DNA from 4 places in the Chryseomicrobium palamuruense genome. Region 2 is predicted to be linked to each of the others. Evidence: riboswitches for the same ligand, from Rfam matches in the RefSeq annotation. Region 2 holds a riboswitch; each other region holds the start of a gene.
The links. Region 2 has a riboswitch for S-adenosylmethionine ahead of ACFO0S_RS02540 (aminotransferase class I/II-fold pyridoxal phosphate-dependent enzyme). Riboswitches for the same ligand answer to the same signal wherever they lie in the genome.
Positions count from the first base shown of each region.

Region 1: it holds a riboswitch for S-adenosylmethionine, as region 2 does, so the genes downstream of both, mtnK (S-methyl-5-thioribose kinase) here and ACFO0S_RS02540 (aminotransferase class I/II-fold pyridoxal phosphate-dependent enzyme) in region 2, are expected to answer to the same signal.
Region 3: it holds a riboswitch for S-adenosylmethionine, as region 2 does, so the genes downstream of both, ACFO0S_RS11245 (methionine ABC transporter ATP-binding protein) here and ACFO0S_RS02540 (aminotransferase class I/II-fold pyridoxal phosphate-dependent enzyme) in region 2, are expected to answer to the same signal.
Region 4: it holds a riboswitch for S-adenosylmethionine, as region 2 does, so the genes downstream of both, metA (homoserine O-acetyltransferase MetA) here and ACFO0S_RS02540 (aminotransferase class I/II-fold pyridoxal phosphate-dependent enzyme) in region 2, are expected to answer to the same signal.

Region 1 is NZ_JBHSEF010000024.1:62,837-70,536, forward strand. It holds gene ACFO0S_RS11790 (LLM class flavin-dependent oxidoreductase) at 1-44, shown strand, start outside; gene ACFO0S_RS11795 (ABC transporter permease) at 133-1,170, opposite strand; gene ACFO0S_RS11800 (sugar ABC transporter ATP-binding protein) at 1,094-2,647, opposite strand; gene ACFO0S_RS11805 (sugar ABC transporter substrate-binding protein) at 2,707-3,792, opposite strand; gene mtnA (S-methyl-5-thioribose-1-phosphate isomerase) at 4,002-5,045, opposite strand; gene mtnK (S-methyl-5-thioribose kinase) at 5,048-6,226, opposite strand; SAM riboswitch class I at 6,306-6,460, opposite strand; SAM riboswitch class I at 6,707-6,817, shown strand; gene mtnW (2,3-diketo-5-methylthiopentyl-1-phosphate enolase) at 6,894-7,700, shown strand, end outside.
Region 2 is NZ_JBHSEF010000009.1:205,853-213,552, forward strand. It holds gene ACFO0S_RS02515 (ABC transporter permease) at 1-34, shown strand, start outside; gene ACFO0S_RS02520 (alpha/beta hydrolase) at 104-1,048, shown strand; gene ACFO0S_RS02525 (putative RNA methyltransferase) at 1,038-1,904, shown strand; gene ACFO0S_RS02530 (DUF1129 family protein) at 2,073-2,753, opposite strand; gene ACFO0S_RS02535 (PadR family transcriptional regulator) at 2,756-3,082, opposite strand; SAM riboswitch class I at 3,283-3,391, shown strand; gene ACFO0S_RS02540 (aminotransferase class I/II-fold pyridoxal phosphate-dependent enzyme) at 3,473-4,585, shown strand; gene ACFO0S_RS02545 (bifunctional homocysteine S-methyltransferase/methylenetetrahydrofolate reductase) at 4,582-6,426, shown strand; gene metH (methionine synthase) at 6,407-7,700, shown strand, end outside.
Region 3 is NZ_JBHSEF010000023.1:301,805-309,504, reverse strand. It holds gene ACFO0S_RS11255 (hypothetical protein) at 1-85, shown strand, start outside; gene ACFO0S_RS11250 (peptide-methionine (S)-S-oxide reductase) at 248-733, shown strand; SAM riboswitch class I at 995-1,097, shown strand; gene ACFO0S_RS11245 (methionine ABC transporter ATP-binding protein) at 1,192-2,217, shown strand; gene ACFO0S_RS11240 (methionine ABC transporter permease) at 2,207-2,869, shown strand; gene ACFO0S_RS11235 (MetQ/NlpA family ABC transporter substrate-binding protein) at 2,882-3,760, shown strand; gene ACFO0S_RS11230 (hypothetical protein) at 3,906-4,112, shown strand; gene ACFO0S_RS11225 (MFS transporter) at 4,252-5,442, shown strand; gene ACFO0S_RS11220 (DUF4256 domain-containing protein) at 5,739-6,299, shown strand; gene ACFO0S_RS11215 (hypothetical protein) at 6,390-6,968, shown strand; gene ACFO0S_RS11210 (thiamine pyrophosphate-binding protein) at 7,019-7,700, opposite strand, start outside.
Region 4 is NZ_JBHSEF010000026.1:394,435-402,134, reverse strand. It holds gene ACFO0S_RS14400 (AI-2E family transporter) at 1-1,101, shown strand, start outside; gene ACFO0S_RS14395 (hypothetical protein) at 1,104-1,487, shown strand; SAM riboswitch class I at 1,542-1,645, shown strand; gene metA (homoserine O-acetyltransferase MetA) at 1,706-2,623, shown strand; gene ACFO0S_RS14385 (aminoglycoside phosphotransferase family protein) at 2,620-3,483, shown strand; gene ACFO0S_RS14380 (permease) at 3,970-4,899, shown strand; gene ACFO0S_RS14375 (TIGR03943 family putative permease subunit) at 5,165-6,088, shown strand; gene parC (DNA topoisomerase IV subunit A) at 6,410-7,700, opposite strand, start outside.

The DNA of each region.
Region 1 (7,700 bases), on a different contig from region 2:
ATCGCTTACAGTCGTATAAATTGATTGCTGAAGAACTCCTGTAATAAAAACAACCAGTTAAAAGTTCGTAAACGTGTCACAACCGTTTACGAACTTTTCTTGTTTCCAGACAAATTCCCGAACAAAAACACCTTAGCTTTTCGCGAATTTATTCTTCGCATAAACATAAGTAACCGCGAGTGCCGTCACCAACACAGCCCCTTTGATGATATCAAAAGCATAATACGGCAAGTTCTGAATCGTCAGCCCATTCAGCAGGATGCCGATGACTGCGGCACCGAAGAATGTGCCGAGTGCATTTGGCTTGCCAGCACCGAGCACAGAATAGCCGACAAATACTGCGGCCACCGCTTCCATCAATAATGGCGCTCCGGCATCAATCTGGCCTGAACCGACGCGTGCTGTAAAGAGGACACCCGCCATGGATGCGAAGACACCGGAAATGATGTATGCCAAAGTCTTGACCTTTTTCACGTTGACGCCCGACAGCTTGGCCGCTTCCGCATTGCCGCCCGTCATATACAGGATGCGGCCCCAGCGTGTATGATCCAAGATCAGATACGCCGCAAGCACCATTACCACCATTATCCACACCGGCACCGGCAAGCCTATAAACTGGCCTTGGCCGATCCACAGGAACGCGTCGGATAATTGGCCGGGAGCCACGCCGCCGGAAGTCAGCGGCATATTGTTGTAAATGGAGTAGCCTTCTGTATACGTGCGGTGAAGACCAGCAACAATATACATCATACTGAGAGTAGCGAGGAGATCCGGAATGCTGATGACCGTGATCAGGAAGCTGTTGACGAGCCCAACCGCCACGCCGATCAGGAGCGGCAGCAAGAGCACGAGCCACAGCGGCATGTCATACCACACCATCAGCGATGCCGTTACCACGGTCGACAAAGACATTGTCGAGCCGACGGACAGATCAAAGCCGTCCACAACAAGTGTGAACGTGACACCGAGTGCCAGCAGCGTAACGATTGAAATCGACCGGAGGATGTCCGCGAAATTGCCATAACTGAAGAACGCTTCGCTGAGGCTACTGAAATAAAGGATGATTGCAACCAGGAGGATAATCGCACCATATTTAAACAGAAACTGAACTGTGTTCTCTTTCGCTGAGTTTTTCGGTCTTGATAAGCTCTTCTTTTCCACCGCTTGCATAGAATAGTATCCTTTCCTGGGTCGCTTCTTGACGTGATAATTCCTTCACGATCTGACCATCGTACATTACCAGAATCCGATCAGAAATGCCGATTGCTTCATGGATTTCACTGGAGAAATAAAGGCATCCTTTGCCGCTCCCGGCCAGTTCCCGGATCAACTTGAATATATCCACCTTTGCGCCGATATCGACGCCTTTTGTCGGTTCATCGAATAAATAAAGAAGTGAGTCTAGACTCATCCATTTGCCGATGACCACTTTTTGCTGGTTGCCTCCGCTCAAATGGAGTAGCGGCGTTTCCGTGTCATCGGTTTTGATTTTTAATTTTCCGATGATTTCTTCTGCAAATTGTGTTTCGGATGTTTTGTTCATGAACAGTCCCGTTGAAAACTTCCGCAAATTCGGAAACGAGGCGTTGGTCCGTAGTGTCTCATAGACAAACAACCCTTCTTTCCGGCGTTCTTCGGGAATCAGCGCCAGCCCCGCCCGAATCGCATCGCCCGGATGTTTGAGCCGCGTTTTCTTACCCGCAATCTCTACGGTTCCGACGATTTTATCCGATGCGCCGAACAGCGCTTTGGCCAGTTCTGTCTTGCCTGCGCCGACGAATCCTACAATACCCACGATTTCCCCCGTTTTGACGGTTAATGAAACCTCCCGAAGCTTTCCACCGTCCGATAAGCCTTTGACTTCCAGCAAATTCTCGCCTAACGGATGGGGATGGTCCTCAAGTTCCTGGCTCAACGCTTCACCCAGCATTGCTTCTATAATCTGTTCGGCATACGACTCTTCCGTCACGAAAGTGTTCACCCATTTCCCCTCGCGCATCACTGTAATCCGGTGGCTGATGTCAAAGATCTCCGGCAACCGGTGGGAAATAAAAATGCAGCCAACGCCGTCAGCACTCAATTTCTGAATCACCGAAAACAATTTATCCGATTCCGTAAGCGACAAAGGCGCTGTCGGTTCATCGAAAATGATGATCTTCGCCGAATGGACTAAAGCGCGGGCAATCAGCACAAGTTGCTTTTCCGCCAAAGTGAGCGTGCCCGCTTTTCGGGTCACCGAAATTTCTTCCATCTGCAGTTTAGCTAACGTATCCTTCGCCTGTTTGTTTATTTTCTTCCTGGACAGCAGAAAACTGCCGCCAGATGCAAAACTGTCCAAGAGGATATTTTCCGCCACTGTCAGTTCCGCTACGATGGCCGTGTCCACTTCCTGATAGACGCAGTAAATACCATGCTCTTTTGCCTGTTTCGGCGACCGTAAGGAAACAACGTTGCCGTCGAGCCGGATTTCACCGCTGTCCGGACCGTAAACGCCTGAAAGGATTTTAATCATTGTGCTTTTGCCGGCTCCGTTGACGCCGAGCAAAGCATGAACCTCACCTTTTGTGAGAGTTAGTTCTCCTCCTTGCAAAGCAGTAACATGGCCGAAACGCTTTCCGATTGCCTGCATGGTCAATAAATGCTGCATCGCTGCACCTTTCCTTTCACCGGAAGGAGCCGCCCTATTCCGAGGACGGCTCCAAGTCTTTATTGCCCTTCCAATTCGCGCAAGTCATCTGTATAGCCTTGATCGCTTGCTCCCCATCCTTCAACGTATTCGCTCAAGGTTTCTGTTGTCACTGTTTCTTCCGGAAGTTCTGCCGCATCGATGAAGACCGGCTCCAGTACCACTCTTTCTTCAGGCTCTTCACCGTTGATCAATTGGTAAGCGTAACGCACTTGAATGCGCCCGATATCAGTCGGATCCACTGCTGCAGAAGCTACCCACGGGCTACCGTCTTTTTGAATCATCTGTAGATCTTCATCGCTCATATCGATGCTATAAACTTTAATGTCAGTGCGTCCTGCTTGTTCAATGGCACGAACTGCGCCTTTCGCGAATTCATCCCATGCTGCCCAAACAGCTGTAATGTCGCCTTCGTTTGGATATTGTTTCAAAATCGCTTCCATCTGTGCCTGCGTATCAAGCGCTGTATTTTGTGTTGCAGCACCAAAAGCTGCCACTTCTTTAATGCCCGGGTTGTCTTTTAAGAATTGCTCGTAAGCGATTTGGCGGCGCTCCATCGGCGCATAGCCGGCCGTCCAAATTTTCACGATATTCGCTTCTCCGTTGAAGTCATCCGACAATTTCTGCAAGGTCAGTTCCGCCATCAGCTGGTCTCCCTGTTCAAGCGACACCACGCCTTCCACGTCGACTCCCGCGTCAAATGCCACAACCGGAATCCCTTGTTCCACTGCTTTTTCGACACCTTGGTTTAAGGCCTCTTTCGTGCCGTGGTCAATCAAGATAGCGTCTGCTCCCTGGTTAATGGCGGCGTCCAGATTGGAAGCCATTTTAGCTAAATCTCCTTCGGCATTAAAAACCGTAACGCTACCGCCGAATTTCTCAGCCTGCTCTTCGACGCCCGCTATGTACTGAGCTGAAAATGTTCCCAAATTCTGTTGCAGGATCAACGCCACGTTCTTGCCCGCCAGCTCATGTTCCGATGTTGCCGCATTATCACCTGCATCCGTTTCTTCTTCTGTTACCGTTTCCCCTTTTGGTTGGCATGCCACCAATAAAATACTAATAAACAATAATGCCACTATGATTAAAAATGATTGTTTTTTCATGATTTCTCTCCTTATTTGCTTCTTATATTTTTTGTGAATCTCTTACTACAGCTTCGACGCTATGAAAGCGCAAAGAACAAAGCTCCCGCTTAGTTCGATGCCGTACTGACACAGAGAGAAGTCCCTGGAGATATGGAGCAAAACAGCGAAGACTCCCAGGCGAGGTTTTATAAAGTGAAGCTGTTTTGCTGAATATTGATGATATAACCTTACTTAACTGCGACAAGCAATTCCTGTATATTTCGCTCGTAATCCGGATGGATGATGCCTTTTTCCGTGATAATGGCAGTGATGTAGTGGGCCGGCGTTACGTCGAATGCCGGATTAAAGACTTTTGTGTTCTTCGGCGCAATAGGTTGGCCAGCGACATAGGTAATTTCCTCTGCCGACCGTTCTTCTATTGGAATGTTTTTACCGTTCGGAATCTGCAAATCGAACGTGGATACCGGTGCAGCCACATAAAACGGAATGTTGTAAGCTGCAGCCAATATAGCCAAGTTGAGAGTCCCGATTTTATTTGCTGTATCGCCGTTTGCCGCAATGCGGTCAGCGCCGACGATAATGGCTTCGATACCTTTTGCGCTAATGGTGTGAGCGGCCATGCTGTCGGTGATCAACGTCACATCAACGCCTGCCTGCTGCAGCTCCCACACCGTCAGCCGTGCCCCTTGAAACACCGGCCGAGTTTCGCAGGCGTAGACTTCAAACTCCCTACCCAGTTCCTTGCCCAGATGAAACGGTGCCAGCGCAGTGCCGTATTTCGCTGTTGCAATGGAACCGGCGTTGCAAATTGTCAGGACTTTCGTGCGCCCTTCCAATAAATCCAACGCATAGCCGCCTATATTGCGGCAGGCTTGTTCGTCTTCTTCATGGATGCGTATTGCTTCAGCCAGGATTTGAGCTTTAGCGTCTTCAACTGTTTTCGCAGAGTTAATTGATTGCTGCAGCCTGCTAAGAGCCCATACAAGGTTGACTGCCGTCGGACGTGATGAACCAAGATAGATCGCATCTTTTTTCACGTAATGGTGGAAAACTTCTAGCGTTTCCGTCTCATGCCTTTGTGCAGCAAGTGCCAATCCGAACGCTGCCGTGATGCCGATGGCCGGCGCGCCGCGGACTTTCAAGGTAATGATGGCATCGAATGCATCTTCGATCGTGTTGAGTGTAATATATTCCGTTTCGTGCGGCAGTTTCTGCTGATTCAGGATGATTAGTTGGCCGTTTATCCATTGAATCGATAAGGGAATCGCCATATTTAAAATTCCTCCAACAGCGCTGTCACATCATGAATGGATGTTAGCTCGCTGCGTTTTATGATGAATGTTTCCCCAAGTTGGAGAGCTTGTTTTTTGAATTGGATGCGCCGTTCCGCTTCTTCGATGCCGTCGAGATCTTTGACATGCGCCAGACCGATTGTGCGGCGGATTAACTCACAGCCGGCAAAGCCGAGTGTATCCCGGAAAATTTTGTCGAGCACCGATTCCAAGTAACCAGGAACATCTTTGAAGTCTTCAATTCCATCGCTATGCCATAACTGAGAGAAACGCGCTTCAAACACTTCCCACGTATTTATAACATGTCCTACGATTGCTTCTCGATCTTCGCCGTTACGCGTAATGCCCTGAGCAATCAAGTTAGCGATGAACAAACCGACATCAAAGCCGATCGGTCCGTAAAACGCGAATTCTGGATCGATGACCTTAGTTTGATTGTCATCGGCAAAAATGCTGCCGGTATGGAGGTCGCCGTGCAGCAGTGCCTCCGCTTCCGTCACAAAGCTGCGCTTCAGTTTCGCTGCTTCAAGCTTCAAGGCATTGTTGCTCCATATCGCCTCAACCACTTGTCGAAGCTCCGGTTCGAAATTGTTCGTGTCATGGTCGAAGAATGGATCAGTGAAAATCAAGTCTTCCGTGATTTTGCACAGTTCCGGGTTGGAAAATTCCGCCACCAGCCGTTTCTTTTCAAAAGGATGCAACGCAAAGTCTGACGTATGGAATAAAGTCTGAGCCAGATATTCACCGATATGTGCGGATAAATTCGGATAATTCTTCCCTTGTATCAAGCCTTCTCGGGCAATTGTCAGATGAGAAAGGTCCTCCATAATTGTATAGGCCAATGTTTCATCCGTGCCGTATACTTCCGGTACTAGGACAGCTGCAAACTCGCTATGCTTCCGCAGGGCCGCTGCTTCAATCGCTGCACGTTTTAATGTCAGCGGCCAACTTTCGCCCACCACTTTCGCGTAGGGAAGTGCCTGTTTGATGATAACCCCTTTATCGCTTTTCGAGTCACTTACACGAAAGACATAATTCAAATTGCCATCGCCGATTTCCTGGCATTTAAGAATCGCGCCTTCTGGGAAAAGTCTCGCCGCCAATTTGATGGCCGTTTCTTCCGTCAAAGGCTCATATGTTGAAATTGCTGATGTTGTCACAATCATCTTCCTCTCAAATCCAATAATAAAAACGCCTCTTTCCCGAAAGAAAGAGGCGTAGAATTAAGAGGTTCCATGCCTCTTATCTTTCAGAAATCAAATTTCTGATGGAATTAGCACCGTGCCTTGCGGGATGTTCATCCCGGCGCATAAAGCGCCCCTTCTCACGAAGGTATTACGGTCGGTTGCTGGGCGTCATCGGGCCATTGTCCCTCTGCCAGCTCTTGATAAGAGTACTAAAATTGTATGTGGTTGTTGTTCTGTTTTGAATCCTATCACGAGTCAGAATTGACTGTCAATAGGAATTATTTATTTTTTTGATATGAGTTTCGACATATGGAGGACCTTCATTAGCAAGCGACTTGACGTTTGTATTGGGCCCAACTCCTAAAAAATTTCTCATAATTATTTATTGACAGAATTCTTCATACATGGAATAATCAGAATTACTTTATTGTATCGACTAAACCGAATATCCAATTCTTATTTAGAGCAGGTGGAGGGACAAGCCCTACGAAGCCCGGCAACCGGTCCAGTGATGAACACGGTGCTAATTCTTGCAGCCAGAAATGAATGGCTGAGAAATAAGAAGTCGTTAATGCCCTTAACCTCTTCTTATTTGAAGAGGTTTTTTTATGTCTAGATTTTATTAAAGGAGTGTCACATCATGAGCAGACTGACAGCAAGCTACCAGGTATACGGAAAAGCGGGGTCTTTCGAAAAGAAAGCTGAAGGCATTGCGCTAGGACTCACGATCGGATCATGGACTGATTTACCGCTGCTTGAACAGGAACAATTGAAAAAGCATAAAGGTGAAGTGGTGTCAGTGGAGGAATCCCCAGAAGTTCCGCACCCCCTCAAGCCGGATGAAATAAAAGCACACATCACCGTTTCCTATCCAAGTGCGAATTTTTCAGCAGATTTTCCAGCGATCCTGACCACCGTGTTCGGTAAGTTGTCTCTCGACGGTGAAGTAAAATTGCTGGACCTCGACTTTGAAGAAGATCTACTGAAACAGTTTCCGGGACCGCGTTTCGGTATTGATGGTATCCGCGGATTGCTGAATGTCCACGGCCGGCCACTCGTGATGAGCATCTTCAAAGGTGTCATTGGCCGCGACCTCAATTATTTAACAGCACAATTAAGACAGCAAGCACTAGGTGGCGTCGATCTCGTCAAGGACGACGAAATTCTGTTCGACAATCCGTTGACTCCTTTTGAACAACGCATTACCGCGGCAAAAGCAGTATTACAAGAGGTCTATGCTGAAACCGGCCATCGCACACTCTACGCAGTCAACCTGTCGGGCCGCACGTCGCAGCTTCGGGACAAAGCGCGTAGGGCACGTGAACTCGGCGCCGATGCTTTACTATTCAATGTTCATGCGTATGGACTTGATGTGCTACAAGAATTAGCGGAAGACAATGACATTGGGTTGCCTCTCATGGCCCATCCCGCCTTCAGCGGGGCATTC
Region 2 (7,700 bases):
CTATCAACTACTTAAACCAGCAGGACGCTCATGAACTTGACAGCGTCTTTTTTAATGACACAATAATTAGTGCCAGAGAGAGTCAAAAAGGGGGATATGAGAAATGAAGCGTGAAGAAATCGTATTTCAAGTAGAGGGAACACCGTATGAAATCAGTGGGGTGTGGGAAGTTCCTGAAGGATATTATGGGAAGGCGGTCGTCCTCGTTTCGGGATCAGGGCCCGTTGACCGAGACGGCAACATTCCGAAGTGGAAGAATAACCTCTACCTGTCATTCGCAGAAGCTTTGCATGACTTGGGCATTGCGACGTTCCGCTATGATAAACCAGGTACAGGGAAAAGTAAAGGAGACTATTACGAAGCAGGACTGAGTGATTATATTGCAGTGGGTGTAGAAGCTCTTCGGAAAATCAAAGACCGCCCGGAAGTGCAGATGGTGACACTTATCGGGCATAGTGAAGGCGCCTTAATTGGTCCTGCGATTTTAGCACAAGTACCTGCAGATGGATTTGTATTCTTTAGTGGGACTGTTGGACGTGGGGATGAATTGTTGTCCTTCCAGCTCGACGAATTAATGAACGAATTTCAACAGATGAAAGGCATCAAAGGCTTCCTGTTGCGACTAATTAACGTGGAAAAGAAGATATTGAAACAGAACCAAAAGGTCCTCGCAAAAATGCGCAACACGACCGAAGTGAAGATTCGCTACCGCGGGGCGCAGCTTAATGCAAAATGGTATCGGGAGATGCTGACGTATGATTGGAAAGACTATGTCTATGCGATTCCGGAATATTCAATGGCTATTGAGGGCGGTCGAGACATCCAAGTTCAACAAGGGTCGGCCGTGGCTTTTGCTGAAATGACGGGGACGAAAGCTGTCGTGATTCCAGATATGAATCACATTATGCGACGCCGTGCGACGCCACATTCCTTATTAGCCATTCAAAAGGAATATAAAAAAGACTTTGCGGAGCAGCCGGTCCATCCAGAATTGATTCAAGCGTTCCAACAGTTTTTCGATGAGGCGGTGCCTCCAGTTGAAAAGTAAACGACAAGTAGCGGTGGAGCAATTAGAGGCTGTCATTACGGCACTTCGCTGCCCTATATGTCAGAGTGCTCTAGAAGTGACGGAGACGGGGGCAACTTGTCCACACCGACACACGATTGATGTTGCCAAACAAGGATATCTCCATTTGGCAGGAACAGTGACGAAAAGCCGGTATACAAAAGAACTGTTCATAGCAAGGCAGACGCTTCTAAAAGAAACGAAGTTTTTTGAGCCGTTGATTGATGAAATCGTGAAGTGGATTCGCGAGGAAGTGACTGAGCCCTCTCTTCGGATTGTTGATATGGGATGCGGGGAAGGCACACATCTTTCAGGGATTGTCAGGCAGCTCCCTGGAAGTCACGGTATCGGAATCGATCTTGCAAAAGACGGCGTGCAACTTGCAACGAATCATGGAGCGGACGTACTATGGCTCGTTGCAGACTTAGCGAAGTCCCCACTTCAAGACCATTCTATCGATATCGTATTAAATATTCTGTCCCCAGCCAACCACACAGAGTTTAGACGTGTACTTACACCAAGTGGATATGTTATCAAAGTGATTCCAAATGCCCGCTACCTTCAGGAACTGCGTAGTTTCTTCTATGCAGGGACGGAGAAAGAGACGTTTGAAAATGAAGAAGCGGGAGAACGCTTTGCCTCTGAACTAGAAGTGGTTGGAATTTCACAAGTGACCTATACGAAGAACCTTACCGAGAAACAATGGCGTGATTTGATTGCGATGACCCCCCTGACATGGAATGCACCAGCTGATCAAGTCGATGCATTTATTGAACGTGGGGAATCAGAGGTGACGATTGATTTGACTGTGCTTATTGGGCGTGTGAAGGAAAAATAGTTTCCAATAATCGAGTTTGTCACGACAAATGGCATTTATGACAGGATAAATTTCGAGTTTGTCACGACAAATGGCATTTTTGTCAGGATAAATTCCGGTTCTGTAGGAATAAACCGCTCGACCTATAAAAAGAAGACCTATCCTCCATCGAGAATAGGTCTGTATCGATTATTTCCATTCTGTACGTTTTAAAATCCAAGAAATTAATAAGAAAATGGCTCCCACACCAATGGAAGAAGCGGGTGGGAAGGATGTTGCTGGACCAATAGTCGGCAGTAACCAGTTGACGCCTGCAATCAATCCAAATCCCAAAGCGCCTAAAGTACCCGCCACAATAACCTCTTTTAACCGCCCTTTTTTTGTTACTTCTTCAAATGCCGTTTTGTTGATCCAACCAAAAATTAAACGTACTCCACTATAGACAAGCGCAGCAATTAACGCCATTTGAATCAAGGTCGGGATCACGTAAAGACGATCATCGACGGGTGTAAACTGCGCAAGGATGAGCATGACAATTCCACGCCATATAAAATAGTAGCCGGTCAACTGAAACGCAATTCGTCCCCAAAACTTCACCATATCGCGCTTTTCCTCGTCCGGAATTTGTTCGATGATGTCATCCGCATAGGCTTTTGGATTCTCACCAAAAACGACTTTGGCGGATTTTCCGTTTGCCTGTGCCTCAAGCATGTGATCAAGTAAATCCATCAGAATTTCTTCTGTCTTCTGCTCTGACAATGACAATCTCGACCGAATATACATCAGAACTTGCTCATAATATACTTTATTCGGCTCATGAAGCAGTTCGCGTTTTTCGTTGTTCTGTTTGATCAATTCTTTTGTATCCACAGTTACGCCTCCTCTTTCAAAAAATGTTCAAGTGGGACAGAAAGCAGCTTCCATTCATTCCGAATGAGAGTCAATGCTTCTAAACCACTTGGAGTAATGGAATAATATTTCCGGTTGGGTCCTGATTCCGATGGACGCATCTCACTGACGATCCATCCTTGCTTTTGAAGCCGTAAGAGAACAGGATAGATAGTTCCTTCCGGTACATCTGGAAGACCGGCAGATTGAAGCTTCCGGGAAAGTTCATAGCCGTACACCGTCTGCTTCTCGATAACTGCCAGGATGCACCCATCAAGAAATCCCTTCAGTAACTGAGATCGTACAGTCACTTGATTCACCTCGCTAGTTTGTAATGCAAGATAGTTGAATAAAAGAAATACTACTCGGTAATGCAAAGTAGCTATCCTAACTATAAACAGAATAAAAACCAATGTCAACCAACATTCTCAAAAACAGTCGTTGACATCGTTCCCTTCAGTGCGTTAAAGTAATAAAAAGCTTTGATGCACTGAGCAATTTCATACGCAACATCTTATCACGAGAGGTAGAGGGACTGGCCCGTCGACACCTCAGCAACCAGCTGCATGACAGTATGGTGCTAATTCCAGCAGAGCTCGGGTAGCTCTGGAAGATAAGAGGGATAGAGTAACAAGACGCCTTCTTATGATTTTATAAGAGGGCGTTTTTCTATACCCTCTCCCACTCGAGGAGGAAATGATATGACCTATCAACTAGAAACCAAATTGGCTCAAGCCGGAAATCGAAAAGACCCCGCGACGGGTGCGGTCAGCTTGCCGATCCACCTATCGACCGCTTACATCCATCCGGGAATTGGGCAGTCTACAGGATATGATTATTCGCGGACAGCCAACCCGACACGAACCGCTTTGGAAGAAGCACTCGCTACACTAGAAAAAGGCGACCAAGGGTTTGCTTTCAGTTCCGGAATGGCAGCTGTGCATGCCGTCCTTCAATTGTTCCGCACGGGAGATGAATTGATCGTCTCGGAAGATTTATACGGAGGTAGTTATCGCTTGTTCCACCAACTCCAGGACCGGACAGGACTTGTCTTCTGCTACGTCGATACGACCGATGTAGAAAAGGTCAAAGCGGTGATATCCGAGAAGACCGTCGCGGTGTTTCTTGAATCACCAACGAATCCGCTGATGAAAGAGACCGACATTAAGGCGATTTCGGATATTGCAAAAGCTCATGACCTCTATGTGATTGTCGACAATACCTTTTATACGCCAGTCCTTCAGCAGCCACTGACACTTGGAGCCGATATCGTCCTCCACAGTGCCACCAAATATCTCGGGGGACACAATGATGTACTAGCGGGTGCAGTCATCACAAAAGGTGCGGAGCTTGGCGAACAATTCACAGTCATCCAAAACTCGATTGGGGCTGTACCAAGTCCGCTTGACTGTTGGTTGCTCGTGCGAAGCCTAAAGACTCTTGGGTTGCGTATCGAGCGTCAACAACAGAATGCGAGAGAGCTTGCTGCGTTTCTTACTGCGCATCCGGCGATTGATTCCGTATTGTATCCAGGCAAAGGCGGCATGTTGTCTTTTCGGTTGAACGACGCCTCTTGGGTGCCTGTCTTTTTAGAACGTTTAAAACTTATTGCATTTGCTGAGAGTCTCGGGGGCGTCGAGAGTTTTATTACGTACCCTACCACGCAAACGCATGCCGATATTCCGGAAGAGGAACGGGAACGCGTGGGCATTTGTGGAAGGCTGCTGCGTTTCTCAGTCGGGATCGAACACGTGTCGGACTTACAGCAAGAGCTTCAACAGATTTTAGATGAACTGGCAGGTGGTACCCGATGAAACGGCCATTTCTTGAACAACTCCGGGAGCGTGTATTGATTGCTGACGGTGCGATGGGAACGCTTCTTTATTCATACGGCGTCGATCACTGCAACGAAGAGTTGAATTTATCCCATCCGGAAGATGTTCTCCGTGTACACACGCAGTACATTGCAGCTGGAGCAGAAGTCATCCAGACCAATACGTATGCCGCGAACTACGTGAAGCTTTCCCGCTACGGTCTGCAAGACCAAGTGAAAGCTATCAATACCGCGGCTGTACGCCTAGCCAAAGAAGCAGCGGGGGATGATGTTTATGTGCTCGGAACCATCGGAGGACTTCGAGGAATCAGACAAGATATTCCGCTCGATGAAATCAAGCGCAGCTTTCGGGAACAGCTCTATATCTTCATGATGGAAGGTGTCGATGCGCTGTTACTTGAAACCTATTATGATTTTGAAGAACTGCAGACGGTCGTGCGTATTGCTAAGGAAGAGTGTACACTGCCGGTTATTGCAGAAGTCTCGATGCACGAGGTCGGTGTGTTACAAAATGGTCTCTCCCTTGCTTCGGCTTTAAAGAAGTTAGAAGCTAGTGGGGCGGACGTCGTGGGTGTCAATTGCCGGATGGGCCCGTTTCATATGGTAAATGCCCTTAAGCAAGTGCCAATTCCAGAAAAAGCTTTGTTGTCTGTCTATCCAAATGCCAGCCTTCCACAAATGGAGGAGGGCCGGTATACGTACTCAGAAGAATATACGTATTTTGCTGAGCGTGCGGCAGAGCTCAAAGAACAAGGGATTCATTTGATTGGGGGCTGTTGCGGGACGACGCCAGGGCATATTCAGGCCGTCGCCAAACGTTTGACAGACCGGACCCCCGTGACACAAAAAGATGTTCAGATACAGGTTGAAAAGGAGGCTGTTGCCCAGTCGCACGGCGAATCACCTCTTCTTCAAAAAGTGAAACGAGAGACCACCATTCTTGTCGAACTTGATCCACCGAAACATTTGAATACGGACCGATTCTACGAAGGAATTGAAGCCCTTCATCAAGCTGGGGCGGATGCACTGACGCTTGCAGACAATCCGCTCGCTTCCCCACGTGTAGGGAATGATGCGGTAGCAGCCATCATCAAAGAACGCTATGGTGCCACGCCGCTTGTGCACCTGACCTGTCGAGACCGAAACTTGATTGGCTTACAGTCTCACTTGATGGGTCTACATGAACTTGGCGTGCAAGATTTGCTTGCTATTACGGGAGACCCAGCCAAAATCGGTGATTTTCCGGGGGCCGCTTCTGTTTATGACTTATCGAGTTTAGAGCTAATCGAGTTGATTAAGCAAAACAATCGGGGACTATCGTTTTCCGGGAAATCGCTGGAACGTCCGACAAACTTTTCTGTAGGAGCCGCCTTCAACCCAAACTACCGCCACATGGACGCGTCCATTAAACGACTGGAGAAAAAGGTCGCATCAGGCGCTGATTATTTTATCACGCAGCCTGTATTTGGAATCGACCAATTACATGCGTTAGCGGAAGCGGCTCAGAAAGTAGATAAGCCGTTCTTCGTCGGCATCATGCCTCTTCTGAGTTCGCGGAATGCTGAATTCTTGCACCACGAAGTCCCTGGGATTCGCTTGCCGGAGGAAACACGCAGGCGGATGCGCGACGCGGGAGACGATCCGAAGCGTTCACTTGAAGTCGGAATGACCATTACAAAAGAGATTCTTGCTGAGGCCGTGCGCCTCTTCCGAGGAATTTACATCATTACACCGTTCTTGCGCTACGAACTATCTCTTGAATTGATCGACTTCATCACGACACGAAAGCAGGAGGAAACCTATGACCATCTCCACATTTGAAACGCAATTACAACAAAAGATTCTTGTACTCGACGGCGCAATGGGGACGATGATTCAAGAAGCCGATTTGACAGCAGAAGATTTTGGCGGGGAAGCGTATGAAGGGTGTAACGAATACCTTGTAAAGACGCGACCCGATGTCGTAGAAACTATCCACGCCGCTTATTTTGAAGCTGGGGCGGATATTGTGGAAACCAACACATTTGGTGCCACGCCAGTCGTACTCGATGAATATGATCTTGGGCACTTGGCCTATGAGTTGAACAAAGAAGCAGCCGAAATCGCTGTTCGTGTGGCAAGCCGCTTTGCTACCCCTGATCAGCCTCGGTTCGTCGCAGGTGCCATGGGCCCAACGACAAAGACCTTGTCTGTTACAGGCGGTATCACTTTCGAGCAACTTGCTGAGGATTATCAAGTGCAAGCAGAAGGACTACTTGACGGGGGCGTCGACCTGTTACTCGTTGAAACGAGTCAAGATGCCCTCAATGTTAAAGCTGCTAACATTGGCATTCAACGGGCATTTGCCAGTCGTGCGCGTCAGGTGCCGATCATCGTTTCTGGAACGATTGAGCCGATGGGGACGACGCTTGCCGGGCAATCCATTGAAGCGTTTTATATTTCACTCGAGCATATGAAGCCACTTGTGGTCGGACTGAACTGTGCGACCGGGCCAGAATTCATGCGGGATCACGTGCGGTCCCTGTCCGGACTGGCTTCGAGTTACGTCAGTTGCTATCCAAATGCAGGGCTTCCGGATGAAGAAGGGAATTATAATGAGACGCCGCAGTCCTTGGCTCTAAAAATGGAAGGCTTTCTTGAGAAGGGGTGGCTGAACCTTGTTGGGGGATGCTGTGGGACAACACCTGAACACATTCGAGAGCTTGCGAAACTTGCCAAACAGTATGCCCCTCGCTCACTTGCTGTGCATGAAGAGCATAAAGTATCTGGCATCGAACCGTTCATTTATGATGACCCGTCCACTCGTCCGATTTTAGTTGGGGAACGTACAAATGTGATCGGTTCCCGGAAGTTCAAACGCCTCATTCAAGATGGAAAGCTTGAAGAAGCTTCTGAAATCGCTAGAGCACAGGTGAAAAACGGGGCACAGATCATCGATATTTGCCTCGCTGACCCTGACCGAGAAGAAGTAGAAGATATGGACCAGTTCATCCAACAAGTGGTGAAAAAAGTAAAAGTGCCTCTGATGATTGATTCAACGGATGAAGAGGTGCTAGAGGTCGCTCTGCGCTACTCACAGGGAAAAGTAATTATAA
Region 3 (7,700 bases), on a different contig from region 2:
TTTGAGAGCTATAGAAGCAGTTAATACGAATCAAAGGTTAACTTCCAATTTGATTAAGGCTGTAATTAGAGATGGAAAAGTATAATTTTGGTTCTGATGAATCTTATTTGCTACTTTATTGAGATAAGCAACATCAGACTCAACAGAACTTAAAAGGATTTTTTTAAATACACTTCATCTACAGACCTGAATTGATTTCGATCGATTTCGGTCTTTATTTAATTTTAAGTACAAGGGGAGATTTTGCATGCAGACGATTTATTTAGCAGGGGGATGCCTATGGGGCGTGCAGGCATTTGTGAAGACGTTGCCAGGGATTGTCTCGACTGAAGCGGGAAGAGCAAATGGAACTTCTCAAACGTTAGACGGGGAATATGACGGATATGCGGAATGTGTAAAAACGACTTTTCATCCAGATGTGGTATCTGTCGACGAGTTGATGGGCTATCTTTTTGAAATCATCGATCCATACAGTATCAACAAACAAGGAGAAGACGTCGGGGAGAAGTATCGAACTGGGGTGTATAGTATAGACCCAAAACATGTAGAGCAGGCCAAGGCGTTCATCAAGAAACGTGAAGATGAGGACCGAATTGCTGTAGAAGTTCTGCCGCTTACCAATTATGTACGAAGTGCAGAAGAACACCAAGACCGTCTTGCTCGCTGTCCGGATGATTACTGCCATATCCCACAGCAATTGCTTACAAAATACAAATCAAACGTGCTTACATGAGACGAGCCTCGTTTCTGTATTTAGAAAGGAAGCTTTTTTTATTGGATAGCTTGTTCATTTCTAGGAAATCAAAATAATGCTTTTTAAAGAATTTTTAATAAAACTAATAAAAAACTATCCGCGTCGTACCAACAAAGCAACCGCTTACATAGTCAGACTACTAAAAAAATTAGTAAAATTACTATTGACGAGAAAACTTTGATGCTTTAGACTGTGAAACAGTTAGCAAGACGAACTAAATTCAAAACTACATATCACCAATTCTTATCACGAGAGACAGAGGGACAGGCCCTGTGAAGTCTCGGCAAAGCGCAAAAGCGTCAGTGCCAAATCCTGCAAGTGTCCATCACTTGAGAGATAAGAATGAGAGGCGTTTTTTCATGGCTTTCATTTCTTATGTTCTTAAGAGATGAAGGTCTTTTTTTATGCACTCTAGTCAGAAAGTAGGGAAGTCCACCATGATTACATTCCAAAACGTATCCAAGACATTCAAAGTCGGAAAGCGTGATGTGCACGCAGTTCAGAATGTCACACTCGATGTCCAAAAAGGCGACATCTTCGGCATCATCGGGTTTAGCGGAGCCGGAAAGAGTACGCTTCTTCGCTTAGTGAACCTTCTTGAAAAGCCAACAAGTGGTGTTATCAAAATCAATGACACCGACATCACATCGCTTAAAGCCAAACAACTTCGCTTGCAACGCCGACGTATCGGGATGATCTTCCAGAACTTTAATTTGTTCACTTCCCGCACTGTCGCAGGAAACGTAGCCTACCCGCTGAAGCTTGAGGGAACGCCGAAAGCGGAAATCACGCGGCGCACCAAAGAGTTGCTGGAATTCGTTGGCCTCTCAGATAAAGTAGATAACTACCCCGAGCAACTTTCGGGAGGACAGAAGCAGCGTGTTGGGATCGCTAGGGCTCTTGCGACGAACCCAGAGATTCTGATTTGTGACGAAGCCACTTCAGCACTTGATCCGGAAACGACGGAAGATATCTTGAAGCTTTTAAAGCGCGTCAATCAAGAGTTTGGCATCACCGTTCTCCTCATCACACACGAGATGAACGTCATCTCCACCATTTGTAACCGCGTTGCCATTATGGAGAATGGGCACGTCATCGAGCACGGCGAAGTATTCGATGTCTTCACAAACCCGTCACACCCGACAACAAAGCGTTTCATTCAATCGGTGAATAAAGACTTGCCCTCTCAAAGTCTATTGAAAGAATGGCACGCTGCTGGTGACCAGCATATCTACCAAGTCACCTTTACGGGAAGTGCCACGAGTCAGCCGCTGTTATCGAAGATCACCCAACAGCACAATGTGCATTTCAATGTTGTGTACGGAGCGGTTCGCGAGATTCAAAATCAGCTACTGGGCAATTTGGTAGTGTCCTTTAAAGGGGAGGTAGAAGACATTAAGAATGCCATTCAAGAACTTCAACAAGTCGTCGACATCAAGGAGGTGATTATCCATGAAAGTTGAGTGGAGTACATTTTACCAACGCATCATAGAAGCGACCGGCGAGACGATTATGATGGTCATCCTGACCCTCATCCTAGGCTCGATTTTAGGCGTTTTAGTCGGACTCGCACTATTCGTTTCCCGCCAGGGCAATATTTTAGAGAACCGCTTTTTATATGGCCTTCTCAACTTGCTGATAAACGTCATCCGACCGATTCCGTTCATCGTGTTCTTGGTTTTCTTAATGCCTGTAACGCGAATCGTGATGGGAACAACGATTGGGGTTGGAGCTGCCGTGTTCCCAATGGCCATCATGGCAACGTTCAGTGTGGCACGGATTGTTGAACAAAACTTGATGAGCATTGACCCTGGTGTAATTGAAGCAGCCAAAGCTATGGGAGCCAGCCCGTTCCAAATCGTCTTTACCGTTTTGATTCCGGAAGCGCTCGGACCTCTGATTCTAGGTCTGACGTTTGTGACAGTCAGCTTAATCGATTTCTCAGCAGTTGCTGGGTATGTCGGTGGTGGCGGTCTCGGTCATATTGCGATTACATACGGTTATCAGCGCTTCGATACGAGCGTCATGGTCGTGACAGTAATTATCTTGATTATTCTTGTGCAACTCGCCCAATGGCTTGGCAATACATTATCAAAAAAAATTATGAGACGATAGGAGACTACATTCATGAAACGACTTAAACTCGCAGCTCTTGCTGCAACTGCTGCTCTAACACTTGCAGCATGTAACTCAGCCGATGGTAACTCAGCAGCCGATGGTTCAGAAGAAACGATTAAAATTGGGGTAAATGGTGCAGACAGCCCGCAATGGCCAGTTATTGTGGAACTTGCGAAAGAAGAAGGTATTAATTTGGAAGTGGTGGAATTCACGGATTACATCATGCCAAATAAAGCACTTGCAGCTGGAGATATTGATTTGAACGCTTTCCAGACAATTTCATTCTTCTCGAACTTTGTTGCAGAGTCTGGTGAAGACCTAGCTCCTGTCGGTACAACAGTATTTGCGCCGCTTGGTGTGTATTCCGATAAAATCGAGTCACTAGATGAACTGCAAAAAGGTGATCAAGTGGCGATTCCAAATGATGCATCCACACTTCCACGCGCACTAAACCTTTTACAAGAAGCAGGTGTGATTGAACTGGCTGACGATTTTGGCATCACTGGGGACTTAGACAAAATCACGTCGAACCCATTAGAGCTTGAATTTGTCGCAATGGAACCACAACAGACGGCACGTGTTCTTCCGGACGTGGCCATTGCCCTCATCAACAATGGGGTGGCCGTGCAAGCAGGTCTGACGCCTGCTGAAGATGCCGTCGTTTACGAAGATACAGAATCTGAGTCGATTGAACCGTATATCAACATCATCGCATCTCGTGCAGATGAAGCGGACAATGAGAACTACTTGAAGATTGTTGAACTGTATCAGCACCCAGAGGTAGAAGAAGCAATTAATAAAGAATTCAAAGGTAGCATGTTCATCATCCGCAAGTCAGCAGAAGAGACTGCGGAGATGTTTGAGAAAATGAAGACGTTCTATAAATAAGGGCACCCACCCACTGCAGCTTTAAGACCCCCTATGCTGCAGTGGGGTTTTTTATGGACGTTGTAAAGAAAGAAGTTCGATTACTTGTAAGAGCTGAGCGACAGGCGTATTCTTCCTATAGTAGAAACTCACAAGGAGGTAGTTTATGAAAGCTTTATTGCTACATGACCTCCAAGCTATACGCACATCACACCGTTTACGCGCGTCATCCCGTATCGTGAAGTGGCGTTTGCTGCCAACCATCTGTTCGACGACGTCCTGTAAGTCATACGAATGGAAATTAGGAGTTGGCTCAAGAATCGAAGAGTGGGCCAGTACCCAACAAAGTCATTTGATAAAAATGAACGAATGATTTCCCCGTCCTGTTTTTTACATCCCTCGTGCCACCCCTGAAAATACGCATCTAGTTGTTTCTTCAATTTTTCCAAAATTCCCACACATCCTCTAAATATTTTATTTCTAGTAGTTTACACTAGTTCAGGGGGTGCCTCATGACATTATTTGCAAACCGAAATTTCCTTCTTCTTTACTTCATTACCATTCTCTCGACATTTGGAACCGTCGTCTACACGTTTGTATTGCCTCTTATTATCTATGAATTGTCTCAATCAGCGCTTGCGATGAGTACGATGCGTATTATGGACTTTCTTCCGAATGTTCTACTCGGAGTGCTTGCCGGTGTGTTTGTCGACCGCATCAACCGTAATGTGATGATTCGCTATGGGGGACTGATTAAATTCATCTTGTCCTGTCTCATGACCTTTATTATTTTCTCTGGAGACGTAGAGCTCTGGCATTTATACATACTCGGATTTTTCATATCCACGGTGGGATATACCGTTGGCAACGCGAGTCATGCCATCATCCCGCAACTCTTTCACCGTGAGCAGATGACAGATATTCAAGCAAAATTTTCATTTGTGAATACACTCATCACCATTATTGGACCTTCTATAGCCGGGGCATTGCTTCTTCTTGTGGCGTATGAACAACTCCTGTTTGTCTATACATTGTCGTTGTTTTGTGTCTGGGTGATGAGCACCTTTTTAGATGCCACAGCCACACCGGAACGACCGAAACCGCAATCCATTGCTCAAGATATCAAGGAGGGGCTTCGCGAACTATTCGGCAATGCTCAACTTCTCATCCCGACAATCGCCATCTTGTTCATCAACTTGGCGACCAGTCTGATTATTGGGGTGTTGGTCTTTTACGTCATTGATGTATTGGGAGAGTCTCAAGAGCAGCTTGGACTCATGTATTCGATCGGAGCTGTCGGGGGACTGCTAGGTGCACAACTCATCAAGCCGCTCCGAAAAAAATGGAACCGCGGGACGATCTTCATTGCGCTTCATTTGATCGATGCATGTGCGCTTGTCTTGTTCTTCTTCGCAGACTCGTGGTGGCAGCTCGGTCTATTGCTTGCTGTCCGGACCTGTACGACCGTCATGACCAATATTATCTATCTTGCCATCCGTCAGGAATCCACACCGAACCATTTGCTCGGTCGCGTTGCGGGAACGTCTTCGATGTTCATGAAACTTGCGCTGCCGATTGGATTATTTATCGGAGGCATCTGGGCGGAAGTTTTACCAATTCCCTACCTGTTTCTCATTTCAGCCGGAATCGTCATCGCTATTTTTGTATTTATGCTACGAAGCAACTTTCATGAAGTCGTATAAAAATGGTCGGCATGGTCCTTCTTGGATATGTCGACCTTTTTGTGCACAAATCCAGTCCTACCAACGACGACAAGAATCTTATCAGGCGTTTTTGATAGATGGTACAGAGATTATTCCATAGGACATCGCCACGGAGGACATTCAAATTTTTCTCCAGAACGAAACGACGAAGTCCTTACCATACACATTTTCTGAAATCATTATGCAGTAACAAAGCAGCTCTCCGCGGAGGGCTGCTTTTGTTATATAATGAAAAGTAGATGGAATGTTCGAAAAATAGGTAAGGAGGGACATACATGAGCACAAAACAAGTAACGGAAGAAGAGAAGCAAGAGTTACTAGAAACATTAGAGAATCGCTTTAAGAAGAACATGCAGCGCCATGAAGGAATAACGTGGGAAGCAGTTGCCGTCAGGCTTCAAGAAAATCCGGAAGCTGTCTGGAGTCTTCATGAAATGGAACGGACGGGAGGCGAGCCGGATGTTGTCGGATATGATTCACGGACCGACAGCTATCACTTCTATGATTGTGTCAAAGAAAGTCCGAAAGGCCGCCGCAGTTGCTGCTACGATCAAGAGGCTCGCGAAGGGCGCAAAAAGTTTCCGCCGGAGACCTCGGCAGTCGAAATGGCACAGGAGACGGGTGTGCAACTCCTGAATGAAGAACAGTATCGCTACCTACAAACGCTCGGAGAATTCGATTTGAAAACGTCTAGCTGGATCGTTGCACCGGATGACATCCGTGCTCTTGGCGGGGCACTATTTGGGGATCGCCGATATAATACCGTATTTACCTATCACAACGGAGCGGATTCCTATTATGCTTCCCGCGGATGGCGCGGGATATTAGTCGTGTAATTCAAGAACCGGTTTGAACTAGGTCGGTCAAAACAGGACTCAACATCCCCTGACAGACCAGTTCTCATTTTATTAAAAGAAGGTGACCTTGTGAAAAAATCACAACAACTCGAGCAGTATTTAGCTGCATACGGAAGCTCGCTCAGCAGCGCAGAAGTTTTTCATATTGTCCACGAGATCTTTGGCTTTGACCTCGACCGTGTGCCGCTTCTTATAGAAGGGCATGAATCGCAAAGAAGTGCGTGTGATGAGTACCTTGAGCAGTTAGATGGAAGCTATACGAGGCAGAATATCTGCCGAATTGTGAATCAATTGTATGGTGTGAATCTAGAAGCACTGTGTGCACTGGAAGGCGCGCAGCTTTCCTTGTTTGCGAAAGGCAAGTGGGTCCTTACATCCGCGGATGATTTCTTTGTCGTGTTTTCTGGAGACGGCGACCGCGTGGCGAGAGTCTTTACCACGCCGTACTACACAGAGCAAAACGGAAGCTCGTCAGCACCTGAAGGGCTGCGAAATGCGCTAGTAAACATGGGGTACATAAGTGACGCAACTGGAAGCCAGTTTGTCTATCAGACGGCTGACGATAGACCCGTACCGGATGCCTTTAAGGGACAAACCATTGGCGCGCTTCGCCAAGCGATTGCAGCTATCCCGACCCCCGTTCATTAAAAAAGTCATCAAGAGCGAGGAGAAATCCTGCTTTTGATGACTTTTCTTTGTTATTTACCGAACGACGACAAGAATTTCACGCGGTCACCCATTGGTGGTGTGCTGTTGTCTTGTAAGAACACTTCTAGCACCGTCGGACCTTGGTGAGCAAGTAACTCGTTGACGTTTTCTTCTGTCAGGTCGTCCATGCTGTCGACACGCACTGTTTTGAGTCCCATTGCAGCCGCCATCGCACTGATGTTGACAGGCTCCTGCTCAAACGACGCATGAGTCCGCTTGAACTGAAGGTTGTGCCCGTGATACACCATACCAAGACGAGCATTGTTCATCACGACGAACAAGATCGGCAAATTGTGTTCTTTTGCCGTCAAAAGTTCCATACCGTGCATGAAGAAGCAGCCATCTCCTGTGAAACAGACGACCGGACGTTCCGGATTAGCAAGCTTCGAACCGATCGCTGAACCGATTCCACTTCCCATCGCCCCGAAATGGACGTTGATTTCATAGCTCTCTGAATCGACAACGCTCATGTGGTGAATGACATACGACATGAATTCTCCAATATCCACTGTGTAGCGAGTGGACGTCGGCAACATCTGCTGCAAGGAAAGAAGCACGTTCTTTGTCGTGTACTCTCGTGATTCAAGCGTTGTCGCAGCAACTTCTTGGGCCGCAGCATAACTTTGTGCATACCCCGTACCTTTAAGAGCACGGACTTCTTCCACAAGCTGA
Region 4 (7,700 bases), on a different contig from region 2:
CTTTCGATTTTTATCTTTGACCTTGTGTCTTTTGTCTTTAATCCACTGACTGTGTTTTTAGGGAATGTGGTCCTGCCGATTATTCTCGCGACAATCGTCTATTATTTACTTCGACCTGTACTCAGACTACTTGAAAGTTTGAAGATACCGCGTATATGGGGAATTCTCATTTTATTTATTGCGGTCATCGGGTTGGTTACGCTACTCGTGTTTTTAATATTCCCATTTTTGAAGACGCAGTCCATTCGTTTTGTGGAAAACTTCCCAGAAGATTTCCGTATACTTGTAAATAACATCACGGTATGGCTTCAAGGATCGATGTTCTCTGAATATTATGCGACGGTAGAAGAGGATTTTAATGAAATGATTCAAGACCTCCCAGCTCAGATTGGCGTGTTTTTCCAAGACACCTTTACACGTGTCGCTTCCGGAGTTACGTCCATCATCGGCGCGATCACAAGTTTTATTTTAGCTATTGTCACAGTTCCATTCATTGTCTTCTATCTACTGAAAGACGGGGAAAAATTGCCGCAATATGTGTTACGCCTGTTGCCACCACGCATGCGAGAAGAGACGGCAGATGTCTTTCAATCCATTGATAAACAAATCAGTTCGTATATCCAAGGGCAGCTTCTCGTGTCAGCAGCTATTGGAGTCATGGTATTTATTGGATTTAGCATCATCCAGATGCCGTATGCGCTACTTCTAGGGTCGATCGCAATGGTCACAAGCGTCGTTCCCTATCTTGGGCCGATTATCGCTATCACTCCAGCGGTTATCATCGCTCTTGTCATGTCTCCGTGGATGCTTTTGAAACTTGCTGCCGTGTGGACGGTTGTCCAGCTTGTGGAAGGGAAGTTTATCTCACCACAGATTATGGGAAAAACATTACATATCCATCCGATTACGATCATTTTTGTGTTGGTCACCTCAGGGGCCTTATTTGGAGTAGCTGGTGTTATTCTCGGAATCCCTGGATATGCTATAGTAAAAGTAATCGTTACCCACTTCTTCCATCTCTTTAAGATGCGCTATAATCGATATGAGCCGGTCGTGGATAACCATTACGAATATGTTTCCAAAACAAATAAGGTGGAGTAAGTATGAACAGTTTTGAGTCAAAAATTACCAAAGACAACATCACTATCGAAACCGTGGTCGACCATACGAATATCGAACACGGGATCAATCTCTCAGGTACTATTTATATTGAAGGGGTAGAGAGTGATGATGTATTAGAAACTCTTCGTCTTGTAGTTTGTAAGAAAAACACGAAAGAAATTTTGACGAAACAATCTTTTGAACTCGTTGGAACCGTTGCCTCAAAAGGGACACAGATGATTCCATTTGAAATTATTCCGGATGAACGTTGGCTACCGGCGGAAGGAGAAGAGGAAACTCATTTAACACTTCAAACCGTTGCCCTCTTTTTTGACGGAAGCAGCGAAGAAGATGAAAGCGAACTAATTTTTGATATTGAAGAATAGCTTGTCAGCTGTATTGTGAAGTGCTAAAATGACAGCAACATCTAAACTAAATACTTATTATCAAGAGAAGCTGAGGGACATGGCCCGAGGACGCTTCAGCAACCTCTGCCTAGCAGAAAGGTGCTCCCTCCATCAAGTGCTGACTTGGAAGATAATGCTTACCGACACTCTGCCCTTGTATGGGTCGAGTGTTTTTTATTTCAAAGGAGTGAAGAAGAATGCCCATCAATCTACCGAAAGATCTACCTGTTATTGAAAAATTAAAAGAAGAGAACATCTTTGTGATGGACTCGGACCGTGCCCATACCCAAGATATTCGTCCACTGGAAGTCTTGATTGTCAATTTAATGCCCGAAAAAGAAAAGACCGAGCACCAGTTGCTTCGTCTGCTCGGGAATACACCTTTACAGACCAATGTGACTTTTCTACGTATGACAAGCTACCAGCCGAAAAATGTAAGTAGCAGTCACCTGGAGCAGTTTTATGCTGTATTTGAGGAAATCCAGGACCGTCGTTTTGACGGCATGATCATCACCGGGGCGCCAGTCGAGCAGATGTCTTTTGAAGAAGTAGACTACTGGCCGGAAATCGTCACCTTGTTATTTTGGGCAAAAACACATGTAACGTCTACATTATCGATTTGCTGGGGTGCTCAGGCAGTTCTTTATCATGAGTTCGGTATTGATAAAGAGGCACTTCCTCAGAAATGTTCAGGTGTTTACCCGCATCAATTATTGACACCACATAGTCCACTCGTAAGAGGGTTTAACGATACGTTTTTAGCTCCACATTCACGTCATACAACAGTCGGGTATGACAAGATTTTGAAGCAGCCAGAACTTGAAACTGTGGCGGTTTCAGATGAAGCGGGTGTGTTTTTGATCCAGTCGAAGGATCAGCGTCATATAATGGCGACAGGTCACTTGGAATATGATGCGACGACACTTCGAGATGAATATGAGCGAGATGTGGCAAAAGGAATTCCTTGTTCCGTACCGGAGAACTATTTCCCTGAAGATAACCCGAAGAATGTTCCACAAAACACATGGAGGGCGCATACGCATCTGTTGTTTTCGAACTGGTTAAACTACTATGTATACCAGCAGACCCCATTTGAATGGAGCAGTACTAAATGAATTTTAACGAGAGAATTAAAGCGGCTTTTGGAGAACGAGGGGAGAGGTGGCTCGAAACTTTACCGGAACGCATTCAAAAGATAACAGCAGTTGAAGGAATAAGCTCTGTCCAGCCTTTCACTAATTTGTCCTATAATTACGTAGCAAGAGCTTTAAGAAGCGATGAATCTGTCGTCTTAAAAATCGGACTTCCTGGATATGATTTCAACAATGAGATACTCGCGCTACAAACATTCCCTAAAGACGCAATTGCATCTTTAGTATCTGCCAACTCGATTGAAGGCTACTATATTATGGAGAGTATTTCACCTGGAGAGCCTTTGAATGTCAAATTCTCCGACACGAGAACAAACGTTCGAATATTTGTAGAACAGTGGGGGAGGTTGCATCAAACGTCTTCACTACAAGAGAAACAGACTACTCATGAATTGCCACACATTAATGTATGGTTTGAGGTGTTAATGAATAAAACTGATCACGTTCCTACAAATTGGTTGGATACAGCACGTGCCGCACAGCAAAGATTAAACCAACTAAATCAAGACACGATTTTACATGGTGATATGCATCATGAAAATATATTATGGGATGAAACGCGGGGATTTACTATCATTGATCCAAAAGGCGTCATAGGTCATGCATATTATGATTGTGTTCAGTTTTTATTTAACAAAAATGAATCCGTTGAAGAATTTGCTGAAAAAGTGAAGTTACTCTCTGACGAGTATAATTTTGATCAGCAAGAACTACTGGATGCGATAAAAGCTTTAGGAATGGTGTATCTGCTATGGGCTTATGAAGATAAAGATCCAGAAGCGAAAGAAAGGTATAACATGATGAAGTGGGTTATGGGTAACTAACACACCTGATGAAGGAAGGGACAAGAGATTTAAAAATTTGTTCGATTTATCCATATTAACCGTATACCAAGATATAATATCCTACGAAACAATGCCAAAAAAATACACCCTAATTGTTAGATACAAACAACAATTAGGGTGTATTTTTTTGGATTAATTTACGAATGAAGAATTATCAACGATTAAGACAAAATTAATTAAGATACGTTAGATACAATGACAGCCGTATACACGAACAGACTTTCAATCTATTCATCTCTTTAATATTCTATAAAAGTTTTGACAAACTAAATAATAGAGAGGAATACATCTACATATAGTAATAAAGTGCAATATTTGAAAGTGTGTGATTAAAATGATTTACGTTTCATTCAAGTTTGAATAGACAACATCGTAAAAAATTTTAAGAGAGTGAGGATTTCACAATTGCAATATAGTCAGAATCGGTCCAATAATTTCATCCTGATATTTCTGCTACTTTTCGCCATCAGCTTCGTTACTGTAAGTCCCGCTTTTGGTTCTAATGAATTTAGCTTTTCTACTTTTCAACAATTAAATACGATTTTTCTTAGTATATTGATTGAGGCAATTCCTTTTGTATTAATAGGTGTTTTAATTGCAGGTTTTATTCAAATCTTTATTACAGAAGAACACATTCGGGCAAGACTACCAAAAAATAAAGTGCAGGCTGTTTTCATGAGTTGTGTGGTCGGTGCATTATTCCCTGCCTGTGAATGCGGAATTGTACCAATTGTTCGTCGATTAATAGAGAAAGGCGTGCCTTTATATGCAGGAGTTGGATTTCTATTAACGGGACCTCTTATCAATCCAATAGTTATTTTATCAACCTATATGGCATTTGGAAACGATATGAAGATGGCTTTATTACGAATGGGTGTTGGATTTGTCGCAGCTTTAACCATTGCGTTAGTAATCAGCTATTTATTCAAATCAAATCAACTCAAACAAAAAGAACGCTCATTATCTCAAGTGAAAACAAAACAACTACCTCTTTTTCAAAGAGTGAAAGGGATGCTTGAGCATTCCATCGATGAATTTTTTGATATGAGTAAATATCTTATTATAGGTGCATTTGTAGCAGCTGCTTTGCAAACATATGTATCTGCACAAACCCTTTTACTGTTTGGGGATGGTGTGTATCAATCGATGATTGTAATGATGGCGATGGCATTCTTCTTATCCTTATGTTCAGAAGCAGATGCTTTCATTGGAGCTTCATTTAAAAATATTTTTCCTTCGTCTTCCATTCTTGCGTTTTTAGTTTATGGCCCAATGATTGACTTGAAAAATACAATTATGTTGTTAAATGTCTTCAAAGCAAAGTTCGTTTTTATATTATTTATTCTCATCACATTGATTGTATTTTTATTTGTTAGTCTTGTTAGTGGCATATAAGAAATGTAGTTATTGGCAATTAAAGTTATGCAATATCTTGTGAATAAAACTAGCTTTATACTGAGAGTGGTCATGATAGGCTAGCTATGCCAAGCAAGCATATTGGTTGCTCTCTTGCCTGGTTTCATGACCAAGGAGGCTCAGTGTAAAGCGTCAACAGGAATGTATAAAAATACGATTAGGAGAGTTTTCTTAATTGCCATTTCATGCAAAAGTTAACTGCCAAATACAGTTAGTCTGACTAACTTCATAGAGGGAGTATAAAATGCAGTTTCACTTACATCAATTCTTAAAAGCGTTGATCTTAGGCTTATTTGCTTTGTTTTTTATTATGTTGCATACCACGGGGGATATCACTAAATATATCAACCCTAAATATGATTATATTAGTAAAATTGCGGCAAGTATTTTTATCATCTTGTTTCTAATACAACTTTTCCGTATATTGCAGAAGAAACAGCGTCATCACCATATTTGTTCGTCAGGATGCGACCACGACCATAATCATGGGAATGGACATTTAAATTTAGCTAGAATTATTGGGTTATGTGTTATGGTATTTCCATTAGTCACAGGGTTTGCTTTTGGTCCAGCTACACTTAATTCGAGCATTGCAGCTAATAAAGGGGCTTTTTTTTCAAAAGTTGACCAAAGTAATGACAATACAAATGATAACCAGTCTTTAACGGAAAATGCAGAATCATTAGCTGAAAAGGAGAATATCGATATTTACGCTGATGAAAACATTCCATTGCCTAATAACAATATTCTGACGGACGATGAATACAAGGAAAAGCTAAAGACGTTAGAGTCAGGTACGATTCAAATGAGTGAGGATATGTTTAGCTCTTTTTATGGAGCCATTAACGAAACTCCAGCTAACTACAATGGAAGATCAATCAAGATAAGTGGCTTTGTTTTTAGAGATGAAGGGTTCAATTCCAATCAGCTTGTTGTATCTCGTTTTATGATAACCCATTGTATAGCAGACGCGAGCATTCTAGGATTTCTTACGGAGTTCGAAGAAACAAACATGTTTCCAGAAGATACGTGGCTTGAAATCGAAGGGGTTTTAGACACTACAAATTTCGATGGCTTTGAAATGCCAATCATAAAAGCAACCAATTGGAAAGTAATTAATGAACCTGACGAACCATATGTATATCCAGTTTTAACATTAATTCAGTAGTAATATTTTCATCAATGGACATGAAGGAGACCAATAGAGGTCTCTTTTTGTTTTCTAAAAATTAGTTTCCATAATATATATTATCTAAAGTTGTATTTCATACTAGAGTATACTTGATATATTGAAAAATAAGAATGAAAAAAGCCCAAATCATTGATTTGAGCTTAAGGTTATAATTATCTTCTTTATTTATAATATTTTTTGCAAATGATTTAAGTTCTCTCAGAGTTTTTACATCTATTTGCTCAATTTGATTTTCGATATAGCCACTGCTGCTTCTGCTCCAGTAATCATTAACGAACCTCATATATTCGATTTGTTTTATGGTTTTATCAGTTTGAACCCCATAATTTTACCCTCTTTTTCTGGATCCATTAAGAAACTTCCATTTGAATACCGATCGACTGATTTTAAATCCTTCACAAGAAGTCCTTCGCCTAAACCAACATCAAGTATCGGTACTAAGACATCTTCTGGTGCAGCGTATTCAACGTCAACAATTCGATGTGGATTCGATTTCAGCTCACGTAACACGACCACTCCCCGTTTTGCACGGGCACTAGGTTCCAGTTCTTTCCGGGCAAGCTTTTTAACAGCCCCTCGGTGTGTGACAAGCACATAATGATAATTGGTATCTTTCTCCATCATAGTGAGTGATACGACAGTATCATTGTCTTTTAGATTAATTGCTTTTACGCCGCCTGTCTTCACTCCAGTGATAGGCACTTCATCAAGTGAATAACTAAGTCCGTAAGCTCCTACTGTAAAGAGCGCTAAATCATCAGACGGTTTAGCAAGCTTGACAGCAATCATTACATCGCCTTTTTTCAGTTTCATCGCTTTTAATGTGCGGTTGTAGCGCTGAACATAAAATTCGGCTAATAAGGAGCGTTTGATCATCCCTTGCGCAGAAACCGTAATGACAGTGTAGTCGAGATCAAAGGATTCAATCGCTTCTGCATGGATAATTTGTTCAGTTGGCTCAAGCTGTACAATACTTGAAATATGCTGTCCTAGGTCTTTCCAGCGAATTTCAGGAAGCTCATGGACCGGCTGATAAATATAATTGCCGAGCGATGTAAACAGAAGCAAATGATGCTGCGTGTTTGATGTCAGGTCTAGTAATAAGTGATCTGATTCTTTCATCGCAAAATCTTTCCCGTTAGAAGCCTGATACGAACGTAAACTTGTCCGCTTGATGTACCCTTCCCGCGTCACTGTCACACGTACGTCTTCACTTGGAATCAAAACGTCGAGCGTTAATTTAATTTCTTCAATGTCATCTTCAATCACGGAACGACGAGATTCGGCATACGTTTTACGAAGGTCTTGGAGTTCTTTCTTGATGACACGCATCAATTTTTTCTCGTCTCCAAGAATCCCTTCTAATTGACTAACCGTTTTATGAAGTTCCGCTTCTTCTTGTTGAAGCGCGGTAATATCGGTGTTGGTTAAACGATAAAGCTGCAACGATACAATAGCTTCCGCTTGCTCTTCCGTAAATGCATACTTTGTTTTTAGATTCTCTTTTGCGTCACGCTTGTCTTTAGAAGCACGGATGGTCGCAATGACTTCGTCTAAAATGGATAAAGCCTTCATTAAACCTTCTACA